4 regions of the Nonomuraea sp. NPDC048901 genome follow, and region 3 is predicted to be linked to each of the others. Evidence: riboswitches for the same ligand, from Rfam matches in the RefSeq annotation. Region 3 holds a riboswitch; each other region holds the start of a gene.
What was found. Region 3 has a riboswitch for cyclic di-AMP ahead of AB0C30_RS06265 (C40 family peptidase). Riboswitches for the same ligand answer to the same signal wherever they lie in the genome.
Positions count from the first base shown of each region.

Region 1: another riboswitch for cyclic di-AMP. It lies ahead of AB0C30_RS09905 (CHAP domain-containing protein); the one in region 3 lies ahead of AB0C30_RS06265 (C40 family peptidase).
Region 2: another riboswitch for cyclic di-AMP. It lies ahead of AB0C30_RS46005 (hypothetical protein); the one in region 3 lies ahead of AB0C30_RS06265 (C40 family peptidase).
Region 4: another riboswitch for cyclic di-AMP. It lies ahead of AB0C30_RS18405 (C40 family peptidase); the one in region 3 lies ahead of AB0C30_RS06265 (C40 family peptidase).

Region 1 covers NZ_JBEZFW010000003.1:42,299-46,847, reverse strand. The annotation lists gene AB0C30_RS09920 (C40 family peptidase) at 1-702, shown strand, start outside; gene AB0C30_RS09915 (BlaI/MecI/CopY family transcriptional regulator) at 852-1,223, shown strand; gene AB0C30_RS09910 (M56 family metallopeptidase) at 1,220-2,176, shown strand; gene AB0C30_RS09905 (CHAP domain-containing protein) at 2,515-3,246, opposite strand; cyclic di-AMP (ydaO/yuaA leader) riboswitch at 3,261-3,415, opposite strand; gene AB0C30_RS09900 (NlpC/P60 family protein) at 3,593-4,033, opposite strand.
Region 2 covers NZ_JBEZFW010000019.1:146,008-150,556, reverse strand. The annotation lists gene AB0C30_RS46015 (MDR family MFS transporter) at 1-1,202, shown strand, start outside; gene AB0C30_RS46010 (DUF5302 domain-containing protein) at 1,250-1,450, shown strand; cyclic di-AMP (ydaO/yuaA leader) riboswitch at 1,616-1,750, shown strand; gene AB0C30_RS46005 (hypothetical protein) at 1,931-2,689, shown strand; gene AB0C30_RS46000 (alpha/beta hydrolase) at 2,815-3,660, shown strand; gene AB0C30_RS45995 (hypothetical protein) at 3,776-4,147, opposite strand; gene AB0C30_RS45990 (roadblock/LC7 domain-containing protein) at 4,166-4,540, opposite strand.
Region 3 covers NZ_JBEZFW010000002.1:255,658-260,206, forward strand. The annotation lists gene AB0C30_RS06250 (LuxR C-terminal-related transcriptional regulator) at 79-330, shown strand; gene AB0C30_RS06255 (nuclear transport factor 2 family protein) at 365-727, opposite strand; gene AB0C30_RS06260 (GNAT family N-acetyltransferase) at 850-1,209, shown strand; gene AB0C30_RS06265 (C40 family peptidase) at 1,235-1,834, opposite strand; cyclic di-AMP (ydaO/yuaA leader) riboswitch at 1,838-1,974, opposite strand; gene AB0C30_RS06270 (helix-turn-helix transcriptional regulator) at 2,086-2,859, shown strand; gene AB0C30_RS06275 (NAD(P)H-binding protein) at 2,878-3,519, opposite strand; gene AB0C30_RS06280 (EamA family transporter) at 3,578-4,504, opposite strand; gene AB0C30_RS06285 (MarR family transcriptional regulator) at 4,547-4,549, shown strand, end outside.
Region 4 covers NZ_JBEZFW010000005.1:163,750-168,298, reverse strand. The annotation lists gene AB0C30_RS18415 (M48 family metallopeptidase) at 1-993, opposite strand, end outside; gene AB0C30_RS18410 (hypothetical protein) at 1,005-1,916, opposite strand; gene AB0C30_RS18405 (C40 family peptidase) at 2,135-2,650, opposite strand; cyclic di-AMP (ydaO/yuaA leader) riboswitch at 2,724-2,882, opposite strand; gene AB0C30_RS18400 (C40 family peptidase) at 3,740-4,549, opposite strand, start outside.

The sequences.
Region 1 (4,549 bases), on a different contig from region 3:
GTCACGGTGGCGGTCAACCAGTACCAGTACGGCGGCTTCGAGAACTGGCAGACCTACGCCGGCCAGGGCGAGACGCTGAGCAGCATGGCGGCACTGGGCCAGATCGCCACCGAGCGGTCGGCCAAACTACGGGCGTACGAGGACAGCATCAAGGACCTGCGCGACCGGCGCAACGAGGCCAAGAATGTCCTGGCCGAGGCCGACAAGGCGCGCGAGAAGGTGGACGACGACAAGACCGAGGTCGAGAAGCTGATCGCCCAGCAGACCAAGATCCTTCGCAAGCTCGGCGCCTTCAAGTCGGGCAATCCCAACAGCACGGGAATCAAGTACACCGGCCCGGCCTCGGGCAACGCCCGCATCGCGCTGCAGTTCGCGTTCGCGCAAGTGGGCAAGCCGTATGGGTACGGCGCCAATGGGCCGAACTCCTACGACTGCTCCAGCCTCACCCAGGCCTCCTGGCGTACCGCCGGGGTCGCCATTCCCCGCACGACGTACACACAGTGGGCCTGGGGCGCCAGTCGTCGCGTCTCGCTGGACGCCCTCCAGCCTGGGGACCTGCTGTTCAGCAAGGGCCTGGGACATATGGGCATGTACGCGGGCAACGGGAAGATGGTCCACGCGCCGCAGACCGGAGACGTGATCAAGGTCGTCGAGCTCGACGACTACTGGCGCAACCGCCTCCTCGGCGCAGTCCGCCCATAAAGCCGCCGCCGAGCCCCGCACGTCGAAATGGCGCTGGAAGTACTGGCAACGTGGAGCTATGTGCGTTGTCCACAAGGTTGCACACTGTGGCCCCGTATCAACGATCCCAAGTAGCATGAAAACAAATCGCGGCAGGAGGCCACAAGAAGATGCGGACGTTGGGCGACCTGGAGTCGGTGATCATGGACCGGATGTGGTCGTACCACCGCCCCGCCGCGGTGAGAGACGTGCTGAAGGATTTGCGACAGGATCGCGAGATCGCCTACACCACCGTGATGACCGTGATGGACAAGCTCTACAAAAAGGGCCTGCTGAAGCGCGAGCCGGTGGGTAAGGCGTACGTGTACAAGCCAGTCGGCACCAAGGAGTCCTACACCGCCGAGCTGATGCGCGAGACGCTGGCCAGCGGCGGTAACCAGGCGGCCACGCTGGTTCACTTCCTTGAGCGGCTGACCCCGGAGGAGGCTGCCGCGCTGGAATCCGCCCTTCAGGTGTTCCCGGCGCACACCCGTCGATCATGACGGTCGCCCTGGTCCTCGTCGTCTACGCCGTGGGTGCCGCCACGGTGTTGCCGCGACTGCTCGTCAAGGCCGCCTGGGCCGAGCGGGCCCCCCGATTGGCGATCTCCATGTGGCTGGCCGCGGACATCTCCGCGGTCCTCTCGGCGGTGATGGCCGCGCTGAGTGCCGCGATCCCCGGCGACGCGGTCGGGCACGGGTTGGCCAGGCTGTTCGAGGTGTGCAAGCAGTTTCTCGGCCACGGATCCGACGTCGACGTGGCCTCCGCCGGATTCCGGCTGGCCGTCCTGGTCAGCGGGTTCATCACCGCACGGACTGTGTTCTGCGTGATCAGGGTGCTGCTGACCTCACGGCGCGAGCGTGCCCGGCACTCGGAGATGCTGAGCCTGCTGGGCCGGCGTGACGGCGAGTTGGACGCGGTGGTCCTGGAGTACGACAAGCCGCTCGCGTACTGCCTGCCCGGCAGGGCGAACAAGGCCGTGATCACCACGGCGGCGCTCCACGCCCTGCCGCCCGAGCATGTGGCCGCGGTGCTGGCGCACGAGCGAGCCCATCTCCGAGGACGCCACCATCTTCTCCTTGCCCTGGCTGAAGGCCTGGCCAAGGCATTTCCTGCTCTCCCGCTGTTCGCAACGGCCAAAGCGGAGGTGGCCCGCCTGGTGGAGTTGCGGGCCGACGATGTGGCCGCGGGACAGCATCCGCGCCTGCACCTCGCCGCGGCTCTGGTCGGTCTGGCCACCGGGCGGGTGCCCGCGTTCGCTCTGGGCGCTGCAGGCGAGAACGCGTTGAGCAGGGTGCGCCGCATGCTCAATCCGGCCGCGCCGCTCCACCGCCGCGAGCGGCTGGTGGGCACGGTGGCCGTCACCTTGTTCCTCGCAGGACCGGCGGCTCTGGCGGTGTTTCCGGGGGTGAGCGCGCTGATCGCGCATCATTGCCACACGCTCTCGCTGCTCTGAGCTCAGGCGTACAGCAACTCCTGATCGATCACGACGGCCGCGGTGACGCCCTGACCGGCGGCGATGATCACCTGGCCAGCCGGGGAACGGCATGGACGCCCGCCTGGCCATGTCGCCGGCCGCGAAGACTCCCTTCACCGAGCTCTGCCCGAACTCGTTGACCTCCACCAAGCCGTCCTCCAACATGGCGCAGCCCAGTTGCTTCGGCAGGTTGCTGCGCTGGCGGACACCCGACCCGCAGCGACTGGTAGCCGCCACCGAGGACGGCACGGTCTATGGGTCCAAGAACGGCGGGCCGGACTTCACCGTCGCCTTCCGCCCTGCCAGATCATGAACCGCTACGCCATGATCGAACGGTGACGGCCGGCATACCGCTGCTGCCTGCCTCTGGCAGAGCTTCGACGTCTCACCTGCCTGACCACGACGGCAACGCAGAGCACGCCCGCGAACACGACCCCAGACACCGCGATGCTCTCCGTGGAGGCCGTCGGCAGGACGACATCGGTCTCCTGCGCCTTCCCCGCCGCCTGCACGACCCCTTTCCGGACCAGAGGCGTCCGCGGGTTGCCGCCCGTCAGGACGAACGTCTCACCCTCCCCGAACTTCTCCTTGACCTTGCGGGGAAGGCCGTAGCCGACGACCTTGCTCTGGTCCCTGTCCTTGCGCTTGAGCCACACCTTGTCGACGTTGGCCTCGATCGTGGAGATCTGGTCTCCCTGTACCTTCTCGACGATGCCCGCATGGTCGATCCGCTCCACATCGCGTGACCCGCTCCAGTCGTAAAAGACGATGGCGCCGGGCTCCGGCTTGTCACTCCAGGCGTCCTGCTCCTTGAACCACTTGGCGTGGTCGACGGTGTAGGCGAAATCCCCCACGTACTTCTCGACGCCCGCCTGGTTGGCGGCCCAGGTAATGAACATGTCGCACCATGGGGCGGTCTTGAAGTAGGGGTCGCTGTTGTCCACGTTGGCGTAGTACCAGTTACCGAACTTGCTGTAGCCGTCGGTTTTCTCGCGATAGCCGAGATTTTTCTGGGCAGCGTCGAGCAGCCCGTCCACAATGGATGGCATAGGTCCGGGGTTTGACCCTTTCTCCTTATGGCCTACCGGGTTAGCTGACGGGTTCGGGCCAGGAGATGACGCCCTACCGCCGCATCCGTGGCGGATTCACCCCATGCGTGGATCGCTCCAGGCTCTGGTTCCCCGGTTCCCGCGGCGCGGGCCTCGGCACCAGCCGGCCGCCTCCACCGCGAAGGCAAGTCACCGGCAAGTACGAAGGACTGTAGTAGGTAGAAAGGGTGGCTGGTTACCGAAATGAGATTTTTGGCATAAAAGATCTATCCAACGCAGACCGACCAATACCGTGCGCTACACGTTGTTATACGCAAGGCAAGCACCGCAGCGGGTCAACGCGTGATCACTCAATCACCCTCACCACGCCTGCGAGATTGCGCGTGTGGGCGGGCACCAGTTTGACGACGTCCCCCGCCTGCGGGGCTTGGATCATCTTTCCGTCGCCCCAGTAGATCGCGGCATGGGAAATGTAGCCCGGGTTGGTGGGGTCCAGCCGCCTGAAGATCAGGTCACCCGATCGCATCTGGGAAAACGGGACCCGGGGTCCACTGGCGAACTGCTGATGCGTCTCCCGCGGCAGCCGAATGCCCGCCCTGCCAAAGGCCCACTGGATCAGGCCGGAACAGTCGAAGGCGTCAGGTCCCTCGGCGCCCCAGACATACGGGGCGCCCAGTTTGCTCTTCGCCGCCGCGCACGGTCGGCTTGGGCGTGTAGGCCCGGAAGGTCGATGGTTCCACCCCCACCGTTCCCACCCTCCTACCGCCGAGCGGTATCGCCGCCGCATCGACGATCTCCATGGAGCTCACGCCTTTGCGTACTCGAACCCGCTCGATCATTTGTTCAGGCAGCGGACGATTCGCGACCACAAGCAGGTGTGGCTCCCGCAGACGGTCGAGGGCCGCCACAACAGGCGGTTCAGGCGCCGGCGAGCTTTGCCCGGCTTCCCGCGTCCAGCCCGAAGACGCCGGGGCGGCTTCGCCGGTCGCTCGTAGTCGACGAGGGCTAACATCCCCGCCACCAGCGTTGCAACCACGAGTCCGGCCACGAGGTACACCGCTCGGGGCAGCACGCTACTACGGTTCATAGTCACTGCGACATTATGCACAACCCGAACAGCGACACAGCGGCCCACCGCTCAGGCACGGCACCACGCCGTGGTAAAGGTAAAGGATTAATGGCTGAACCCTAGGCCACACAGGGCCTTCGGGTCGGCTTCCAAAGGTTTCGCTTGCGCTGGCCATTTGGCTTGCATACCTTTACAGGCCCAAGGCCGCAGCGTTCCGATGGTGGCCTGTACTGC
Region 2 (4,549 bases), on a different contig from region 3:
TGTCCGTGTTCCTCCTGGGGTCGGCGCTATGCGGGGTGGCGCAGGACATGACGCAGCTCATCCTGTTCCGCGCGTTGCAGGGCTTGGGCGCGGGCGCGCTGCTGCCGCTGTCGATCGCCCTGGTGCTCGAACTGTTCCCGCCGGAGAAGGGCGGAGCCCGGGTGCAGGGCGCGATGGGCGGAGTGATGGCGCTCAGCTACCTCGCCGGGCCGTTCCTGGGCGGGCTCTTCACCGACCACGCGAGCTGGCGCTGGGCCTTTTATGTGAACGTGCCGATCGGCCTGGTGCTGATCGCGATCATCGTGCTGCGCCTGCCGCGCCGGCCGGGACATGGCGGCGGGCGGCCCGACTACCTGGGAATCGGGGTCTTCACAGTTGGCATTAGCTCGCTGCTCATCGGCCTGACCGAGAAGGGGCTCGACGGCCACACCTGGACCAGCGTGCCGGTGATCGGGCCGATCGCGCTGGCTCTGGTGTCGCTCGTGGTGTTCGTGGTGGTGGAGATGCGGGCCGAGGCGCCCATCATGCCCCTGCACCTGTTTCGGAACCGTACGTACACGCTGGTCAACGTGACCTCCTTCTTCACCGCCTTCTGCATGTTCGCCGGCGTGGTGTTCCTGCCGCGCTACTTCCAGGAGGCGCTCGGCGCCAGCGCCACCGAGTCGGGGCTGCGGATCTACCCGCTGACCCTGGCCATGGTGGTGGGCAGCATGGTCGTGGGCGCGCTGATCAGCCGGACGCGCGTCTACAAGCCGTGGCTGGTGGCGGCGCCGTTCCTGCTGGTCGTGGGCACGCTGTTGTGCGCCGGTCTGACGCTGGACACGCCGCCCTGGGTGCTCGTCGGGTGGATGGCGCTGATCGGCCTCGGCATGGGCCCGATGCTCTCCGGCCTGACCGTGGCCGTGTCGAACTCGGTGCCGCCCCAGTACATGGGTACGGCCTCGGCCAACCTGACGTTCTTCCGCCAGATCGGCGGCTCGGTCGCCCTGGCCCTGGCCGGCACCGCCTACACCTCCGTCATCGCCACCGAGGCGCCGCTGCACGGACTGGCCGCCGCGCACGCCTCGGCCGCGGCCCTGGTCATCCCCTCGCTGGGGGTCGCGGGCGCCCTCGTGGCGCTGGTCGCCCTGATCGCCATGCCCGGTGTGCGGATCGACCGGGAAACCCCACAGCCCAAGGTCGAGGCCAGTTTCGCGTCCTGAGCGCCGTCATGCGAAGCTGTCCTTGTCCCCAACACCAGGAGGTCCTCATGGCGGAAACACCGGAGCCGGAAGTCGACGAAACTCCCGAGGACGAGATGAAGCGCAAGTTCCGCGAGGCGCTGGAGCGCAAGCGTAACCAGCATGCTGACTCGAGCGCGGGTGGCAGGGGCAACGACCCTTCCAAGATTCACGGCGCTCACGGGCCCGCCGCCAGCAAGCGTTCTTTCAGGCGGAAGAGCGGCGGTTGACCTGAGCTTTTCTGGGGGTACGGCATGCCGTACCCCCCTTTTTTCTTGACCCTCTAGGTAGATCTTCGCCCGTTTCATGGGCTTATGTTTGCCTTTGTCCGGTTCGGTACCTATAGTTCATGGAGTTACCAGCCGGTGACTTTGGGGCTTCAACAGGGGAGTACCAACCGGCAGGCGCCGAATCCCGCTCGCGGGAACCGGGGAACCAACGTTCCTTAGGGGTGAATCCGACCTCGGTCGGTAGGGCATCTCCACGTCCGAACCCGTCAGCTAACCCGGTAGGCGAGATGGAGAGGACACCTACCGCATGCGTAACCCCCGCGTCGTGCCGCCAGCCCGCGTGTTGTCGTCCGCAGACTGACCGGCGCCTTCCCCCCGCTCTTCCACGCTCCGCGTAGCGACCGTTTGGCGTCTTGCCCGGCTACGCCCACCTTTCACGAGCGCGATCCCCTTTTCCCGTATAAAGGACTTCACTGCTTCATGTCTGTTCGCTCTGCTATGCTCACCGCCGCCCTCGTAGGCGCGATCTCCATCAGCGCAGGCACCGCCGCACACGCCGACACCGGCAACGACAAGAAGGTCCTGCTCAAGGGCAAGACCACCGCGTCCTACTTCTGGGACGACTCCTCCGGCCGCGCCGGGGACACCGGGCTGCCGGCCAGCGGCAAGCCCATGCAGAAGGGGCTCGCCGCCAGCCCGAGCTGGCCGCTCATGACCGAGGGTTACGTCGTCTACAAGGGCAAGAAGATGCCCTTCTTCGTCGGCGACCGCGGTCCGGGCGTGCCGTCCTCCAGCGGCGTCATGCTCGACCTCGACGCCAAGACTTTCGCCGCCCTGACCGGTGGCCGCTTCAACTCCAGCACGCTGGGCGTGGACGGCAACGGTGGCGCGGGCCACATCAAGATCGACTACGTCATCACCAAGTGGGGTAGCGGTCCGGGCAAGAAGAACTACCCGCAGCCCTTCTCGACCGGTGCGTACGCCGTCGTGGACCGCAACCCCGCCAAGCCCCCGAAGATCGTGGCCGAGGGCGACAAGCCCGCCGCGGTCAAGCCCGCTCCCGCCAAGGCCGTGCCGGTGGCCGCCAAGAAGGCCGACAAGGCTGAGGAGAAGGTCGCTGACAAGAAGGTCGTCGAATCGAACGCCATCGGTGGCGCCGCCGCGGCGGTCGCGCTGGCGATGTTCGGCGGTGGCGTGACGGTCGGCCGCGACCGGATCCGCAAGCTCGTCCGGCGCTGACAACCGTCAGGTCCGAAGACGGTTTTGCTGACGGCCGTCAGGTCCGGAGCCGACGGCCTTGATGGTCGTCGGTTTCGGAGCCGGCGGTCTTTGCGTCGCGGGAAACAGAATGTCATTCTGACCTCGTGACCACGCTTGCAGCCGCGAACGGCATCGAGATCGCGTACGAGACCTTCGGCTCACCCGGCGGACGTCCCCTGCTCCTCATCATGGGGCTCGGCGCCCAGCTCATCCACTGGGACGACGAGCTCTGCGAGCTCCTGGCGGAGCAGGGCCATCACGTTGTCAGATTCGACAACCGTGACTCCGGACTCTCCACACACCTGCACGACGAGGGCGTTCCCACACTGGGGACGTCCTCTTCGTATCTGCTGGACGACATGGCCGACGACGCGGCCGGGCTGATGGACGTCCTCGGCTGGCCCGCCGCCCACGTCGTGGGCGCCTCGATGGGCGGCATGATCGCCCAGACGCTCGCCATCCGGCACCCCGAGCGGGTCCTGACCCTTACCTCGATCATGTCGACGCCCGGCCCGGACGTGGCCCCGCCCACGCCGGAGGCCAGCGCGGTGCTGCTCGCCGCGCCCCCGACTGATCGGGACGCCGTGCTCGCCCAGTCCTTGAGGACCTGGGCGGTGATCGGCTCGCCCGGCTTCGACATGGACCGGGAACGCATCCTCCGGCTGTCCGGCCAGGCGTACGACCGGTGCTTCGACCCGCCGGGCACGACCCGGCAGCTGGCCGCGATCATGGCCTCCGGCGACCGCACGGAGCAGCTCGGCACGCTGGGGATCCCCGCCCTGGTCATCCACGGCGAGGCCGACCGGCTCGTCCCGGTCGCCGCCGGCCACGCCACGGCGGCGGCGATTCCAGGCGCCACGCTGCTGACGTTCCCCGGCATGGGCCACGACCTGCCCCGGCCGCTCTGGCCGGACATCGTCGGCGCCATCACCAAGCTCACCACGAGCTGACGCACCAGGAATCAGGCCGGTCAGGGATCAGGCTGTTCAGGGACCAGGCTGTTCAGGGATCGGTGGAGGTCGGTGGCTCGTGTCCGCCGCGCCCGGACGCGAGCCACCGGATCTCTCAGACCTCCAGCTTCTCCTCGATCCCGCGGAGCTGGTGCCGGGCCAGGGCCAGGTTGGCCCGCGCCCGGTCCAGGGCGAGATAGAGGAAGAGCCCCTTGCCGCCGCGGCCGGTGATCGGCCGGATGATGTGGTACTGGCCGCCGAGCGTGATCAGGATGTCCTCGATGGAGTCCTTGAGCCCCAGCGAGTCCATCGTGCGCAGCTTGGCCTTGACCACCTCCGTGTTCCCCGCCGCGGCGACCTGGAGATCCAGGTCCTTGGAGCCGCCGAGCGCCCCCAGCGCCATGCCGCTGCCGTGATCGACGATCACCGCGCCGAGCGAGCCGTCGATCGTCATCATCTCCTTGAGAGAGACGTCCATGCTGGCCATGCCTTCCTCCGTTCAAGCTCAGTGAATCCGTGCTGAGATGGCGGCCACGCTGGCCGCCGTCTTGCGCCCCTCCAGCCGGAGCAGCCCGAGATTGGTGCCGGGCTCAGCCAGGACTGCGAGGACGATGGTGGGGCCCGCCGCGTAGAAGGCGGCGAAGCCGGCGGTGCCGGAGATGAGCGTCTCCTCCAGTACGCCCTGGCCGGTCATGATCGTCATTCGCCTGCTCAGCGCGAGCAGCGCCGCGGACAGCGCGGCGACCTGCTCGCCACTGTCGTCGGCGTTGTCGCAGGCGATGCTCATGCCGTCAACCGTGCAGGCGACGCTCCCGCTGATGTCCGGAGTGCGCTCGCGCAGGAGAACCATCTCCCTGAGCACCTCTTCACGCAGCTCCACCGGTGGCCT
Region 3 (4,549 bases):
CAGACGCTTCTAGCTTGCACACAGAGGTGCTTTCACCAGAGGCGCCTCTGGCCAAGGCGATCCGAATCGGGACTTGCTATGGATCTTGTTTTCGACGATCTGATCAACGATCGCGACACGCGGCTGATCGTCCTGCTGGCCAGGGGATACACGACGACAAGAATCGCCCGCGAGCTGAAACTCAGCAGGTATACGGTGGCGGAGCGGATCAGCAAGCTCCTCGACCGATTCGCCTGCAGCAACCGGAGCCAGCTCGTGGCGTACTCCTATGCCCACAAGCTCCTGGACGTCGGCATCTGGCCACCGGGCGCCTCCGAGCCCCTTCCTTGAGGACCCCGGTGGCCCGCCGGTTAGGGGAGCCGTGTCAGAACATGCCGTGTGGGACCTGCGCCGGTTCGGGGACCGGCTGGACCACGTCCCAGTGCTCGGCGATCAGGCCGTCCTCGATCCGCCAGAAGTCCGCGACCGCCAGCCCGCGCCCCCCTTCCCGAGGGATCAGGTGATAGTGCATCACCACGAGATCGCCTTCCGCGACGACCCGCTTGAGCTCCAGCCGGGAGGTGGCCAGCGGGGAGTCCCTGATGAAGTCGATGAAGGCGCGCCTGCCTGACGGGTTGCCCGGGCTGTGCTCGATGAAGTCCTCGCTCAGGAGCGTCTGGAGCACCTCGATGTTGCCCGCGGCGAACTCCGCGAAGCCGGCCATGATCAGTTCTTTGCTGCTCGTCATGGGAGAACGCTGACAGCGGCCGCGGGGTGGTGTCGATTACCTGGGATGTAGTTTCCCCGATGCTCAGGCGAAGGAGCAACTCTGGTTGACTAAGTGGAAATTGGTCAACTACGGTTTCCCGCCTGGTCACCCTCCAGGATGCGCGCATGCAGGGCATCTTCGGCCGCCTGCCGAACGCCTGCGTGGAGAACGCGGTGAACACCTACTTCGGCGACGGCACTCTGCCCGCCGCCGACATCACCTGCCACGCGCCGCGGCCGCCGGGGTGGACCGAGATCAGCGCCGTCTGCACCGCCCCCGAGGCACGCGGGCGAGGCCATGCCGCCCGCCTGGTCAGTGCGCTCGTCGCGCGGATCGTGGCTCGTGACGAACGGCCCTTCATCCACGTGGCCGAGGCGAACACCGGCGCGATCGCCCTCTACGAGCGGCTCGGCTTCGAGACCCGCAAGCCCGTGACCTTCCGGGGGTTCCGCACGCCGTGACGGCTTCCGTCACTGAGCCGGGGCGCTACCGGACCTTGATCCGCAGAGCCCCCGCCGTTGGCCGCAGGCCGGTGGTGAGCATGGCGGTCTTGCGTTGCTCGATGGAGAGCCGCACGCCCTTGGGGTCCGGCCGTACGGCGCCCGCGAACGAGTCCCTGCGCCAGTCGGAGAGCTTCTCCTCCTTGACCACGTCTCCGGTGTGCGGCGCGTGCACCATGTATCCGGGTCTCGAGATCATCCCCACGTGCCCGAGCCCGTGGAAGAAGACCAGGTCACCTGGCTTGAGGTGGTCCCAGGAGATCTTCTTGGAGAACGCGGAGTACTGCTCCGTCGTGGTGCGCGGCAACTCGATCCCGGCGTGCTCGTACGCCCTGAGCATGAGCCCGGAGCAGTCGTAGCCGCTGTCGCTGGTCCCGCCCCAGACGTACGGGATACCGCGCTTCTTCATGGCGAACTTGAGGGCGACCTTCCAGGCCGGAGTGGTCTGGCTCGTCTGCTGGACGGGCTTGCTCTCAGTGCTGGCAGGGGTGGTGGGGCCGGTAGGGGTGGTGGGCTCGGCGTGAGCCGGAGCGGCCAGAGTGAGCCCGGCGACGGCAGCCGCCAGGCAGATGGCGAGGGGAGCCACTGCTGTGTCCTTCCATACGGCCTACCGGGTTAGCTGACGGGCTCGGGCCTGGAAGTGGCCCTACGGCGATGCCGATTCGCCCCAGAGGGAACTTGGGTCCCCGGCTCCACGCAGGTGAGTGGATTAGGCGGGACGAACACTAACAAAACGGTCAAAGACTTGTAAACTGCCTAAAATCGGGCGTCAACCAGGCGGGCATGACATGACAGGTAATCGACACCACCCCGGCGGGCCAGGTAGAACCGGCCGGTATGAACATGGATCAGCCGATAGGGGAGTTGCTGCGGGACTGGCGGCACCGGCGCGGGCTCACGCAGCTCGACCTGGCCCTCCAGACCGACGTGTCCGCGCGCCACGTCAGCTTCGTCGAGACCGGGCGGACGATCCCCAGCCGGTCCATGGTGCTGCGCCTGTCCGAGCAGCTCGAGGTGCCGCTGCGCGCGCGCAACCGGCTGCTGCTCGCGGCCGGGTACGCGCCCATCTACCCCGAGCGCCCGCTTGACGACCCCGATCTGGGCAAGGCGCACGAGGCGCTCCAGCGGATCCTGCGCGGGCACGAGCCGTATCCGGCGATGGCCCTGGACCACCGGTGGAACCTGCTGCTGGCCAACGACGCCATGAACGTCTTCCTCGACGACGTGGCCCCGGCCCTCCTGGAGCCGCCGGTGAACATGATGCGGCTTGGCCTGCACCCGGACGGGTTCGCGCCGCGGGTGCGGAACCTGGCGCAGGTCCGCGGCTTCCTGCTGCCCCGGCTCGCCAGGCAGGTCGCCCGTGCGGGGGATCCGGAGCTGAGCGCGCTCTACGAGGAACTGCTGGCCTATGGAGACGATGGCGAGGCGCCGCTGCCCGACCCCGCCGACATCGCGCTGCCCGTACGGATCACGCATCGGGGGGACGAGCTCTGCTTCTTCAGTACGATCACGACGTTCGGCGCGGCATTCGACATCACGCTCGAAGGGGTTGCCGTCGAGGCGTACTTCCCCGCCGACGACGAGACCACCCGGCTGGTCGGGAACCGTTGACGCCGCCGCCGGGTGGCGTCAGTACGCGGCGGTGAACCTGACCCGGTGGTGCCCGGGCCGTTCCGCCTCGTCCAGCAGTACGACCGCGAGGTCCTCCATGGAGATCGCCGAGTTCCCCTCGGCGTCCAAGAGCAGCTCGTCGGCGCCCAGCCGGTAGACGCCGGTACGCTCGCCCGGCGCCAGCACCGCGGCCGGACTCAGGTACGCCCAGTCCACGCCGGTCTCCGCGCGGCAGGCTTCGAGCTGGGCGTTGCAGGCCAGCGCGATGTCGCGGTAGGCGTCGGACATGAAGCGCGGGTCGTCGAGCACGGTACGCCCGCCGGACCCGGGAACGGTCAGCCCGGCCGCCCCGCCGACGAGCAGCAGCCGGACGCCGGTCCCCGCGAGCCCCGCCAGCAGCGCCTTGGCGGTCGTGACGAGATCGTGCTCGCGGCCGGTGGGCGGGCGGGTCGCGCTGATCACGAGGTCCTGACCGGTGCCGAGCCTGGTCACGTCCTCGACATGAGCGGCGTCGCCGACCTGGGGATGGGCGCCGGGGTGCAGTGACGGGAAGCGGGCCGGGTCGCGTACGACGGCGGTGACCTCGTGGCCACGGGACAGCGCCTCGGCGACCACACGAGCGCCGACGCTGCCCGCCGCTCCGAACACGGTGATGCGCATGATTTCTCCTTGATCGGCAGTGAGGGATGAGAGGGATGAGAGGGTGCGGATCGGACGGTCAGGGCGTGGGGATCAGCCGGTCACGAGCGGGCGCGTCCGCCTGACCCGGCGGCTTCTGCTCTGGGCCGCGACGAGGGCGGCTGGTCTGGGCCGCGATGAGGGCCGCCACGACGACGAGCCCGCCCACGATCTGGGCAATGGTGAGCGACTGGCCGAGGGCGAGCCACCCCAGCGCGGTGGCGACCAACGGGCTGAGCAGGCCGAGGAAGGTGACGTGGGTGGGGGACAGGGCGCGGATCCCCCGGAACCACAGCGAGTAGGCGACGGCCGAGCCGATGACGGCGAGGTAGGCGTACCCGGTCAGGTTCGCCGGGGTCAGTGCGACGGGCGGCGGTCCTTCGACGAGGAGGGCCACTGGGAGCAGCAGCAGGCCGCCGGCCACCAGCTGCCAGCCGGTGGTCGCGAGCAGGGGCGCCGGTGAGGTCCACCGCTTGCTGAGGACGACTCCGGTGGCCATGACGATCGCGCCCCCGGCCGCAGCGGCGATGCCGACGGCGTCCAACCGGGCGTCGGCCCGCAGCACCAGGAGGCTGACACCGGCCACACCCGCCACGGCGGCGATCGCCGTACGCGCGGACAGGCGCTCGCCGAGCAGGCCGGAGGACAGGCCGGCGACCAGGAGGGGCTGCACCGCGCCGATGGTCGCGGCCACCCCGCCGGGCAGCCGGTACGCGCCGATGAACAGCAGCGCGAAGAACAACCCGATATTGAGCGCGCCGAGCGCGAACGCGCGCCACCACCACACCCCTTGCGGCAGGCGCCGGGTGAGCAGGAGGAGCAGCAGCCCGGCGGGCAGGGCCCGGACGACCGCGGCCAGGAGCGGGCGGCCGGGCGGCAGCAGTTCGGTGGTGACGAGGTAGGTGGTCCCCCAGATGGCCGGGGCCAGCGCGGTCACCATGATCAGGGCAGGTCGATTTCTTAGCACTAAGACAATGTATCTCACTGCTAAGACATCCGATAGGGTGGGATG
Region 4 (4,549 bases), on a different contig from region 3:
GAGCGCGTTCGTCCGGCGGGAGGCGTCGGCGATCAGCACGTCCTCGACCGGGACATGGGCGCGCTCGGCCAGCATCATCAGGTTCGCCCTGAGCGCGCCGCCCGGCATCGGGCGGAAGTCGTTGAACAGCGGCTCGAACACGACCGGATACACGAACGAGGCCACCAAGGTGAACGCGAACGCGCCCGCGGCGGCCGGGATCCACCAGCGCCGCAGCCACCTGGCCAGCGCCACCACGACCAGCACCATGATGGACTGCAGCACCACGTTCACGGCCAGGCTCTTGAGCCGGTCGCCGGTCCAGCCGGCCCAGTCCTGCGTGGACAGGCCGTAGTCGCGCAGCTGCACCTCGTACCAGATGCCCAGGGGCCACCTGATCGCCTCGACGATCGCGGTCAGCACCACCACCCCCAGCACGACCCGCACCCACCACGGCCCGCGCAGCTTACTCAGCACCTTGGCACCGAACGGCGTGAGCACGAGCAACCCCGCGAACAGCACGGTCAGCCCGAGGGAGAGGTAACCGGGCAGGCTCGTGGCCGCATCGAAGGCGGCGGCCCTGGCGATCTCGGCGGCACTGAAGTCGCGCGCCGGATCCGGCGTCACCGTGGGGGTGCCCGAGGGCATCACCCGCCAGGGCGTCGTGAACGCCACCACGGCCAGGATCACCACACCGAGCACGACCAGCGCCCAACCGGCACCGGCCCGGCCGAACGCGACGTCCCCACCGTCCGCGACCCAGCCACCTGACACGGCACGGTCGCTCGGCGCGGCACGGTCGTCTGGCGCGGCACGGTCACTCGCTGTGGCACGGTCGTCTGGCACGGCGCGGTCCCTTGGTGCGGCACGGTCGTGTGGCGCGGCGCTACCGCCTGACGTGGCGGGGTCGCTTGATGCGGCGTCCTCGCCGGGCTGTGGTGCCGGGTTCCGATCGGGGCCCGCGTCGTCGTCAGGCGGCGGCATGCTGTCGTCGGTGCCCTGCAGATCGTCCATCCGCGTTCCCCTTACGCAAGCTGGTCCCGCACGTAGTCGCGCCACCGTGCCGTCAGCGTCCCTGCCGAGAGCCCGAGCCTGGTGAGCCCCCGGTCGATGCCACCCGTCTGGGCATCACGGTAGAGCCTCACCAGAGTCCCCTCACCGAACCGCTCGGCGATGAAGCGACACGCCAGCCACGCCTCCTGGTACGCCCGTGCCAGACGTGCAGGCTCCCGGCTGGACGGTGCGAATGCCGCAGGCCCTGGCAATTCGCCCGGCAAGTGCCCGGCCCGCACCTCGGCGGCCAACTCGGTGGCGGCCACCCGGACCGGCAACCCCGCGTCCCGGTAGCCCACGTAGTCGGCGAACCCCTCATAGAGCCACACCGGCAACCGCTTCGTCCCGGCCGCGACGTGAGTGAGCTCGTGCGTGAGCACGATGTCCCGCCCGGTGGGGGTCAGCCGGGCGAAGTTCTCGGGCACCACGACCACTCTCCCGCCATCGGCCACCGCCGCCAGCCCGTCGACACTCCCCACCCCGGCCACCCGAGCAGCCTCGGCCGCCGAGCCGGGCACGAGCACCACGGGCCGTACGGGGCGGCCGAGCACGGCGGAGACCCGCGACCCGGCGGCATCGGCCCGGCGCGCCAGATCACGAAGCGACTCGGGCGCCGCATGCTGGCTGACAACAACCGAACGCACACCTCGTACGACCTCGGAGCCGTCCCCCCAGAGTCCCCGCGCCTCCGCCGGAAGCTCACGATCACCGGCCGCCGGGTTGTGGCCGGTCGCGGACTGATCGGGCCCACCGGACGGCAGGTCACGAACCGCTGCCGAGAGGCCATCCGTCCCCGGAGACCGGTGCGGGGCGGCGCTGGCCGAGGCGAGGGCCAGGAGCAGCACCCCCACCCCCAAGACTCGGCGGCTCACCTGCACGGACACGTTCCCCGATCGTAGTCGTCCCGCGCCGCGAACCGGCCGTCGCGGAGAGACCCGGCTCCTCGTCGCGCAAAGGCCCGGCACGTCGTCGCGCAAAGGCCCGGCACGTCGTCGCGCAAAGCGTCGGCTCGTCGTCGCGGAAGGGCCCGGAACACGCGAAGGTCCCGTCCCAGCTGGGACGGGACCTTCGTGACGGTCTTGCAGGCCGGATCAGGCCGGACTTACAGGCCGGGACGCACCGCGCCCACGAACGACGCCTTGCGCCATCCGCTGAGCTTCTCGACGCGCACCGTCGAACCCGTCCTCGGCGAATGGACCATCTTGCCGTTGCCGACATACATGCCCACATGGCCGAGCCCATAGAAGAACATCAGGTCACCTGGCTTCAGATTCTTCCAGGAGACCTTCTTCTTGATGCGGGCGAACTGGCTGTTCGTCACGCGCGGGATCTTGACGCCGGCCTTCTTCCAGGCGTACTGGACGAGACCGGAGCAGTCGAAGGAACCAGGTCCTGTGGCCCCGTAACTGTACGGGTCACCGATCTGGTCCTTGGCCACGGCGACGGCCGTACGGGCCTTCACCTTTTGCCGAGCGACCGCTGTTTGTTGCGCGACCTTCTTCACGGACCTGACGGCTTTCGCCGCTGTATTGGTCCCGGAAACTTCGGCCGCATCACGCGTTGTCGCCGCCTGCGCCGTCGGGGCAGGGAGGACCAAACCTCCGGCCGTCACGGTCATCGTGAGCGCTGCGCCACTCAGGGCAATGCGGGACAGACGGGGGTTACTGGGGGAGGTAGACAGGATTTCTCCTTGGGACTTCCACGAACGCCTACCGGGTTAGCTGACGGATTCGGGCCTGGAAGTCGCCCTACGGCGCAATACGCGCCGATTCACCCCTGATCCCGGGAGCGGGATCGCTGGGTCCCCGGCTCCGTGCCTCCTGGCTGCACGGACTCGGCAGGCCACCGCCACGTAATGACATGTAGAAGGGCGGCGACCTAACGGATTTCTTTTCTGTCCACATCGGGGACCCGATGGAGAGTCGCGACGCCATGGCTTGTTCGCCGCGACGCCAGAAGCTACGCCCTTGAGTAACGAGCTGGCAAAGCCGTCATGGGGTTGTCAGGATCACTCAGAGGTGTCAGTAAAGTCCCCAACCCCAGCTGGAGCGCCGGGTTATGTTATTCAAATGTGACCCTTCTCACACTTGACGACACAGTGATCTGTCAGGTCCCTTTTGTCACTCTTGTCACACTGGTCCCGCTAGCAACACGCCCAGAGGGCGCGTGATCGTGTCGCGACTGCGCGGATGTGGCCGTCGCCAGGGTCGCCGACGGGCCGGGATCAGTGATCGTCGTCACCCGCTGAAGGCGTTCCAGCAGCGTTCAGCGACCCGGCCAGCGGCATCGGCCTGCGCGCCGAGGTCCGGCGACCAGCAAATCGGGATCAGTTGAACAGCCGGTCGGGTGCAGTTGAATAAGCGGCCAGAGCCCGTTGAACAGCCGGTCGGAGCCCGCTGACCACCGGGCCGAGTTCGTTGACCATTAGGCCGGGTCGTTGACCAGCAAACCGGGGTCCATTGACCACCCGGCCAAGGTCCGTTGGCCAGCAAGCCGGTAAGCCCACGTGGACCGCCAAGCGTTAATCGGCGGACCATCCGGTCCATGGCCACCGGAAACCACGGACCGGGTCAAGAGGACGCACGTCACGGCGCCCAGCGCGCTCCACCGGAGGAGCGTGTCCCTGGACAGAGCCCAGCCACGGACGGCGGGTGGGGCTCACCGTGCTTGCCGTACAGAAAATCAGTGGTTCTTCACCCAGAACAACCTACGGACGGATAGCTCCCACCAGGGTGCCGCCATAGGAGGACAGAGTGACGACCTTGACCACGTCGCCGGTCTGGGGGGCGTGCACGATCTGCCCGTTGCCCGCATAAATGCTGACATGTCCAAGCCCTGAGCTGAAGATCAGGTCGCCGGGCTGCAGGTCCTTCAGATCCACCTTGCGGGACGACCCCCAGGCCCACTGCTGCCACGTGGTCCGGGGCAGCGACACGCCCCCAGCGCGCCACGACGCCTGCGTGAGGCCCGAGCAGTCCCAGCCGCTCGGTCCCGTGCCGCCGAACACGTACGGCTTGCCCACCTGCGCGTAAGCGAACCTGAGCACCGCCGCCGCGTTGCCGGAGGCCGAGCCCGTGTACTTGATGCCGGTGCTGTTGGGGTCACCGGTCTTGTAGGCGCCGAGCTTGTCCAGCAGCTTCTTCTGCTTCGCGATCAGCTTGCGGACCTCCGAGCGCTCCTTCTCGACCCCGTCGCGCTCCTTGTCGGCCGCCTGCAGCGCCGCCTCGGCCTTGTCGCGTTCGTCCTTGAGCCCGCGGTTCTCGCGATCGAAGGCCGCCAGCCGCGCCACCTTCTCCTCCGACAGCTGCCCCGCGAGCGCCATGCCGCCCAGCAGGCCCGTGGGATCCGGCTGACCGATCATCGTGGGCCAGGAAGTGGCGTCGGGGCCGCGCGTGTAGGTGTCGACGGCCATGTCGATGACCTGGGCGCGCAGGGTGGCGACCGTCTCAAGCTTGCGTTTGTAGCTGGCGTTCAGCTTGCCGTATTCGCCTTGGGCCGCCTTGTACTTCTCGGTCGC